One region of the Butyricimonas hominis genome, then DNA from elsewhere that is predicted to be linked to it. Evidence: riboswitches for the same ligand, from Rfam matches in the RefSeq annotation. Region 1 holds a riboswitch; the other holds the start of a gene.

Region 1 (4,422 bases):
AGTTTTTTGTTCGCTATCCCGTTTGCTTTTTCCTCTTCGGTAGGGTCTACCTTGTAGTCGGAGATAATATCTTTGACGTCATTGATGTATCCGTTCAAGGCAACATTTAAATGCTTGCCCGTGTACTCGATATTTAAATTGTAGTAATTGGATTTCTCGGGTTTTAAATCCGGGTTCCCTATCGTGATAGAACCTCTGTTTTCATAGTCGTAATACAGTTCTTGAATGCTGGGGGTTTTGAATCCCATGGCGTATGACGTTCTGAAATTGAATGAGCCGAGGGAATACATCAAGGCTATTTTTGGCGTGAAACTGTTTTTGAACATTTCGTTGTACACGTAACGGAATCCCGGGAGGATTTGTAATTTTTCCCAAACTCGGATTTCATCTTGCGCGTACAGGGCTAACGTGTAAATTTCTTTCGGTTCGTCGAGGCTTCCGGGGTTTTTCATGTAGTCGTTCGTGTATTCGGTGCCCACGGAAATTTTATTGTACTTCCCGGCTTTGAACACTCCTTTCAGGTTGCCGTTGTAGTACTTTTGGCGTTTGGTTAAATCTTCGTCGCCGACATGGAAAGTGGTGTCTTTTTTGCTAACTTGCGCTACCGTGTATAATTTGTTGTACTCGTAGTTGTCCATGTAAAGGTCGAGCGAGATGTACGCTCCATCGTTCATGAAGTACTTTCCGCCCAAGCCGAAATTATAGTCCATGTAGGTGAGGTCGTATTGGTACCCCCCGTCGTTTTTCTTTTCTTGTACCGGACGGTTTACTTCCCGGTCGAAATAACTTCCTTGCGCGTAGAGTTTCAATTGCTCGTTGGGAGCGTAAGTGAAGTGTTGGGTAACAATATTGGAATGGAATTTGCTGGATGACTCTTTTCTCGTGGGGATGACCGTGTCGCCGCTGATTTCATTGGGGTTTAATTGCCATCCGCCCATCTGCCGCCTTTGGTAAGAGGTGGAGGAGGTGAATTTGCCGAAATTCAAATCGACACTGGCGTTTTGCGAGAAGCTGGATTCTCCCCCGAAACGGGTTTTCGACTGCACGCTAATCGGGTCTTTCGGTTGTTCGGTGATAACGTTGATTACCCCGGCGATGGCGTCCGAACCGTAAAGGGCTGATGCAGCGCCTTTCAATATCTCGATACGTTTCACCCGTCCCATGTCGATACGCGACAAGTCGGTATTGTTGGAAACATCTCCCGCCACTTTCTTCCCGTCGATGAGAATCAAGATGTATTTGTTGCTCATGCCGTTGAGCGTGAAGTACGAGCCCATGACCGTGGGGCGAATATTGAACGCGGGGTTCAGCAACAGGAGGGCGTCCTCGAAGGAGTTTACTCCTGCCTGTCTTAAGTCCGACCCGCTAATCACTTCTACCGGGACGGGCGAATCTTTCAATCGGCGGTGGGTTCCTGTTCCCGTCACCACGACCTGATTCAAGTTTACCGGGGTGGCGAGTAACTGGAATAATATGTCACTTTTGTTTCCGTTCACTTTCATGGAACCGACCTCGTAGCCGGAGTAGCTGGCACGAAGCGTGTAAGTCCCGTCGGGTATTTTTTCCAGAATGAATTCGCCCTTGTTATTCGTGGCGATACCGATGCTTGTTCCGACTAACCGAACATTTGCCCCGGCAAGGGCTTTACCGGTTTTGGCATCTACAACTTTCCCCTTTAAGGTGATTTCTGCAAAAGCGACGCTCGCTAATGCTACTACGAATAATGTAGTCAGCGCTACAAATTTCTTCATGTAAGATTAAGTTTAAAAGTTCATAATGGTACTCCTGACCCCGGGAATACGCTATTACCTGTTTTGCTTTGGCAGGTCTCCTGACTACGCCTAAGAAAAGTACCTTCCCGTCCGCGAGGACAGTGGTGCAAGAACCTTTCTTTGAATCCCCTCCCGGGGAAACGGGCATCACAGTAGCGGGCACTGTGTCGGATTCTAACCGACTTCCCTCTTGTGCGCTAATGGGATATTAACACATCACCAAAGACTCCGCGAATGTATGCAGATTCCATTAAAAAATACAATGAAACGGGGAAAAAATTAATTAATAATTTGTAGGGGAATTAGTGGTAAAATAGGATATAGAGAAATTACATTTCCTTTGATTGTGTTGAAAATCTGAGTGTTGTAAAGAAAATAAAAAAGTCATGCAAGAAATGCATAATATAGAAAAATATATTACTTTTGCCCCCGTTTTGGTGCGGAACCTTCGGTCATGAAGGCGACGCTTAATAGGGAATCCGGTGTGAATCCGGGACTGTACCCGCAGCTGTAAGTTCCTTTACAAGGGATTTTGTACTTCAAATGTCACTGGTGTAATAACTGGGAAGGCAACAAAATCCGGAACAAGTCAGAAGACCTGCCGAACGATGATAACCATAGCTTTCGGGAGAAAAAGCGAGAGGAAAAATACGGATTTTACCTTGAAACTCATGTTACCCTAAAGACTATGTTAATAATGCTTTATTCATTATTAATATATAGTTTGTATGAAAAAAGTTGTTGTATTGGCAGTATTGCTGTTCGCGTGTGTCGGCTCGCTTTTCGCCGAGGATAAAGACAAGCGCAAAAAGAAAAGTATCACGGATACGATTTTTCGTATCGATGAAGTAAGTGTGCTTGAAAAAAGAAAACGTATCGATTTGTTGGGGTTGGATGTACCGTTGCGCTTTGTCCCGATAACGGTAAGTAAACTTTCCGGGCAGATGCTGGAGCGTAAAGGTATCGTGAATCTGGAAGATGCCGTGAAGTTTTTGCCCGGGATTATTCACAAGACAAATCAACTGGGGGCGTTCCAACGATTCTCTATCCGGGGACAAGGGAGCGCGCTTATCATGATCGACGGGATGCGGGACGAGCGAACGGTTAGCCAGAATGTTCCTTACGGGGACTTGTCATCCGTGGAGTCCATCGAATTGATAAAGGGACCCGCTTCGGTGTTGGCGGGACATTCTGCCATGGGAGGGGTTTTGAACATCGTGCGCAAGAAGGTAACACCGGATTTTTCAGCTAATGCCCGGATTAGTTATGGTAGTTGGGAAGAAAAACGGGCTACATTGGGTTTCGGGGGAAAGTTGGCGGGACCGCTTGATTACCGGGCGAATATCCATTATTCCACGGGCGACGGTTACCGGCGCACGAACGCGAATAGATTCTCCCTTTATGGGGTTTTAGGCGCGAATGTCGGCAAAGTAGGGAGATTGGAAGTGAGTGGCAGTTACGCGGATGATAAGTACACGACTGAAATAGGGGCCGCACCGACCGTGCGTTATGATGTGTACGAAGTCGGTAAGGATGCCGGGCCTTTTATGAAGAGCGGAGAACGGCATCCTTATGCCGATTATCACGAGATATATAATGATTACGCGAATAATCGGATGAAGCGTAAAGTATGGGACGTGACGGCACGGTACACTCACGTGATATCCGAGAACATGACATTGCGAGAGAGGTTTACTTATTTCCATAGCGATTTGGATTATTGCTGCGTGGAAGGATTGGGGTACCGGACTTCGGAGGAATCTATTTATAAATGGTATTATACCTCGAAAGGTAAAACGACCTATATAAATCTGGATTCTGTGGTGCGAAATAAACCGTTGAACTTTAACCCGGAGCATAAACAATTGAGTAATGTGCTGGAATTGACAGGTAACGTGGAGACCGGATTCGTGAAACACCATTATACATTGGGATGGTCGTATTTCGCGTTTGACTTTGTACAGTATAACGGGTACGGGAGTGATGATTTGTGGGGACCCGGATTGGGTGCTGTGTTGGCATTGAAGAATCCGCAGTTGGTACAAGGCTGGTGGGATTCCAAAATTTCAGCTGCAAGTCTGAAAACCGATAGAACGCATGCCGTGTATTTGCATGATGTGATGGAATTTAGCGACCAATGGAAGGTGATGTTGTCCGGACGCGTGGATTTTTATAACTATAAAACGGCAACAGCAAAGGTTTTGGACGGGAAACAGGACTACAAGAAGGAGAACCGTTCGGAATGGAATAAAGTGAAGACTTCCGCTTTCACGTATCGGGCGGGAGTGGTGTATTTCCCGGTGCCGGAATTGTCATTTTATGCTTCCGCTTCTTCTTTCTTCAATCCGGTGGTGAAGTTCTATAATCCGGATATTATGTATTTGGATAGAAAGGGGAACGAGTTCAATCCCGACACGGATGGCGGAGAAGTGTTTAAGCCGGAGAAAGGAATTTCGGCAGAAGTCGGGGGGCATTACACGTTGAATGAATGGGTGGATGTCAACGCTTCGATTTTCTACACGAGCCGCTATAATGTCGTGAAAAGTTTGGGTGATACTACAGTGGTGATTGACGGCAGTACCGTGACGAAGAATATTCAAGGGCAAGTAGGTCGAGGAATGTCAAAGGGATTTGATTTTGAGATTGTGGT
Region 2 (4,422 bases), 130 kb from region 1:
CAGTTATGAAGAAGTTGTATTTATTATTTATCGTGTGGGGATTAATGATCTCATTGTTTAGCGCATGTAGTGATGACAAGGAGCAAGAGCCCCCTTATATTCCTACCCTACCGGAAGTTTCCATCATTAACGTGAGCGGAATCACTACTTGCCTTCCGAAAGAAACCGTCGAATTGAAAGCAAGGTTGCTCGATCCCACGGACGTTGCCCTTCTTTGGACACTCGAAGGGGAACAAGTTTCCACCGACTCTGTTTATAAATTCACTCCCGAAGATTTCGGAGAATACCGAATCATCCTCACGGCGACCAATTCCGTGGGTTCCGATGCCGACACATTGACAATCAACGTATCTGACGGTCAATTCCGTTTCGCCAACATAAAAAACTGGACAGGGGAAGGTGAAAACCGCTCTGCTCTCGCAATTCAATGGATCACCGGTACCAATATGCTAGAACCCGCAGATGACGAAGTTTTCTTTCTCGCATGGGGATATCGCTGGGAAAAAGGGACAGAACCTCTAGGTATTGATATGTTGCGGGCGATCGCGAAAAAAGATCCCCGCCTTTATGTTGCTAAATCGGGCAGTTATATTATCGGTTTTGGCTATGATGGAAATAATGACGGAAAAATTGAAGTAAGTAACGGAAACTTGACAATCACTCAAGACAACTTTGTTGACGGCTTCTATGAACTTTCATCCCAAGACTTTGATAATTTGAAACCCGTTGATCCGGAAGATTATTGGTTAGGAGGGCTATACGAAGCTTATGCCAGTTATTGGCTAGGACAGGGCAACGTAGTTCCGGATGCCGAAGAATTCGACTATTCCAACCTTTTCGTGATCTATCGTCCTTTGGAAGACCTTTCTTGGGATGCATGGACTCTGTCCCCCATTGACTATGAGGAGATGAGGAACACTCTACCCATCCCCCGTCTATTGCAAGCGGCAGAACCCAACAAAAAATAGTCATAGACTATCATTCTGAAAAACCCGATTGCTAATCAAATTCAAGCAATCGGGTTTTATTTAAAAAAAAGCTTACTAGCGTACTACGTTGTTATTCACATTTGACTATAAATTTTCCAAATTCAAAAAGACAACAAAACACATCTATCCAAAAAGTTATCCAATTTTTATTATAATAAATTATAATTCAAAGCATTAACAACACATATATTTCAAGGAAATTATTTTATTTGAAAACCACTATTGAAATACAATTATTTTATCATACATTTGCCATGCATTCGGTTCACTCCGGTGACGAACAGGGAAGCAGGTGAAAATCCCGCACTATACCCGTAGCTGTAAGCTCTATTCAACGCTTGAATCAATGATCCACTGTCACGCTGTCGACGGGAAGGAGATTCAAAAGCGAGAGTAAGTCAGAAGACCTGCCGATTGCAAATAAATTGGAGCTTTCGGGTGAAAAGCGAAAAAGACAATTCTCTGCCATACACGATCTTTTCTCGTGTTTTCCCCGAAGTATTTTTTTAATTATTAAAATTTTAATCATGGAAACATCAACCACGTTCTCAAGAATCGTGAAACGCAACGGGGAAATTTGCGATTTCAAACCGGAAAAGATTGAACAAGCTATTTTTAAGGCAACGAGAGCCATCGGACAGCCCGATCGTAAAACGGCACGTGCCCTGTGTGACAAAGTCGTGCAAATTCTTGCCGCAAGCACACCGGAAAAGGAACTCCCGCACGTGGAACAGGTACAGGACACCGTGGAACTGGTGCTGTTCCAACACGGCGACCTGCAACTGATGAAAACGTACTTGCTTTACCGCAAGCAACACGAGCAAATCCGAAACTCGAAGACCTTACTGACAAATATAGAGGTAATGGATAATTACCTGTCATTGAGCGACTGGAGAGTAAAAGAGAGTGCTAATTCCTCGTACTCGCTGCAAGGATTGAATCAGCATATATCCACACAAATCACCTCCAATTACTGGCTAAGCCAACTCTACCCGGAACGGGTATCGGAAGCGCACAAAAGCGGGGCGTTGCATATCCACGACTTGGGATTCCTAAGCGTCTATTGCGTGGGATGGGACTTGAAGGATTTACTTACCGTCGGATTCCGGGGAGTGGAGGGGAAAGCGCAAAGCAGCCCGGCAAAGCACCTTCGCACGGCTCTCGGACAAATCGTGAATTTCTTCTATACCATGCAAGGCGAGGCCGCTGGGGCACAGGCTTTTTCTAACTTCGACACGTTCCTCGCCCCCTACATACGCTTTGACAAGTTGAACTACAAACAGGTGAAACAATGCTTGCAGGAATTCCTGTTCAACTTGAACGTACCCACCCGTGTAGGATTCCAGACACCGTTTACCAATATCACGATGGATCTCGTCGTACCCGATTTCTTGAAAAACGAACATATCGTGCACGGGGGTGAAATCAAAGAAGAGGTGTACGGGGATTTCCAAGCCGAAATGACGATACTTAACAAAGCGTTCGCCGAAGTGATGAGCGAAGGGGATGCTTCCGGCAGCCTGTTCTCGTTCCCCATCCCGACGTACAATATTACCCCGGACTTTGACTGGAATAACCCGGAGTACGAGGGCATCTGGGAAATGACAGCAAAATACGGTATTCCTTATTTCTCCAATTTCGTGAATTCGGACATGAAGCCGGATGACGTGCGCAGTATGTGTTGTCGCCTTCGTCTGGATAAACGGGAACTCATGAAACGGGGCGGCGGTTTGTTTGCAGCGAACCCGTTGACCGGATCGGTAGGTGTGGTCACGATCAACCTGCCCCGCTTGGGATATGAAGCCGCATCGGAAGAGAATTTCTTCCAACGCCTGCAACACTTGATGGAAATCAGCAAGGAAAGTCTGGAAATCAAGCGCAAAATTATTGAACGCTACACGGAAAAAGGGCTGTATCCTTATTCCAAATATTACCTGCGTTACGTGAAAGAGCGTTACGGGTGTTTCTGGAAAAACCATTTCTCGACGATCGGTATCAACGGCATGAACGAGTGTTGCATGAACTTCCTCGGGGTTCCTATTTCACACCCGGACGGGATGGGATTCGCGCAAAAAGTGATGCACTTTATGCGGGATATACTGGCACAATTCCAAGATGAAACCGGTAATATCTATAACCTTGAAGCCACTCCGGCGGAAAGTACCTCTTACCGATTCGCTTTGCTCGACACGGCCGAATATCCCGATATTATCGTTGCCAACCAAGAACAATTCAAACAGGGTGCCGATCCTTATTACACGAACTCCACGCATCTGCCCGTGAACTTCACGGACGACCTGTACGAGGCACTCGACCAACAGGACAAATTACAAACGCTGTACACGGGTGGAACTGTTTTCCACGTGTTTACCGGAGAACACCGCACGTCCGCACAAGCGGCTAAAAACATGATTCGTAAGGTAACGGCAAATTTCCGCCTGCCTTATATCACGCTCTCGCCCTCGTTCAGCATATGCCCCTCGCACGGGTACATCGCGGGAGAACATTTCAAATGTCCGCGTTGCGGGGCTTCCTCGGAAGTGTACAGCCGGATAGTAGGGTACATGCGTCCCGTGAGCCAATGGAACAACGGGAAACGAGCCGAGTTCGACGACCGGAAACTGTTTGACAAGAGCGTCCGGGAAAAAGAAAGCGTACTATGCGAATAGGAGGATTTGTCAAACAAAGCCTAATCGACTGGGAAGGCAAAGTATCCGCAGTGATATTCACGAAAGGTTGCAATTTTCGCTGCGGTTACTGCCACAATCCATCTCTTGTACTGCCGGAATTACTCCGGCAGACACAAGACTTAAAGGAAGAGGAGATATTCGGTTTTCTCGATAAACGATTAGGGTGGCTTGATGGGGTGGTGATATCCGGGGGTGAACCGACATTGCACGAAGACCTGCTCCCGTTTATCCAAAAAATAAAAGCTCTCGGGTTACCCGTGAAACTCGACACGAACGGGTCGAATCCGGAGCTTTTACAACAACTGATTGCAGGACGATGGATAGATGCCGTGGCAATGGATATCAAATCCTCCCTCTCGCTCCCCTGCTACCGAAAGGTAAATTACACGATGACAGCCTCGTTGCTGGAAAAGATACAAGAGTCCATCCGGATTATCAAAACCTCCGGACTGGAATACCAGTTCCGGACGACGGTTATCCCGCAAGTGCAAAGCCCCGAGGACATCCAAAACTTACAGGAAAAATTCTCAGGTACACACTATGTCATGCAGGAGTTCCGGGACGGGGATATTCTGGATAAATATATACACGAATAAACGAAATAATATTACTTTTACACACCCATTTTATATATCAAGATTATGCAGAAGTTCATTTTATTATCCATATTATTTATCACGGCAATCACCGGATACTCACAAAAACGTATCGTATCGCTTGCCGCCTCCATCACGCAAAACCTG

Evidence for each region. A riboswitch is a leader RNA that binds a small molecule or an ion and turns the genes downstream of it on or off. The one in region 1 is predicted to bind cobalamin.
Region 2: linked by a shared signal. The riboswitch ahead of H8S64_RS00740 (ribonucleoside triphosphate reductase) and the one ahead of H8S64_RS00290 (TonB-dependent receptor) in region 1 are both predicted to bind cobalamin.

What each region holds. Positions count from the first base shown of each region.
Region 1 covers NZ_JACOOH010000001.1:71,427-75,848, reverse strand. The annotation lists gene H8S64_RS00290 (TonB-dependent receptor) at 1-1,751, opposite strand, end outside; cobalamin riboswitch at 1,805-2,011, opposite strand; cobalamin riboswitch at 2,205-2,392, shown strand; gene H8S64_RS00285 (TonB-dependent receptor) at 2,501-4,422, shown strand, end outside.
Region 2 covers NZ_JACOOH010000001.1:197,740-202,161, forward strand. The annotation lists gene H8S64_RS00735 (PKD domain-containing protein) at 6-968, shown strand; cobalamin riboswitch at 1,234-1,418, shown strand; gene H8S64_RS00740 (ribonucleoside triphosphate reductase) at 1,517-3,658, shown strand; gene H8S64_RS00745 (anaerobic ribonucleoside-triphosphate reductase activating protein) at 3,649-4,275, shown strand; gene H8S64_RS00750 (ABC transporter substrate-binding protein) at 4,321-4,422, shown strand, end outside.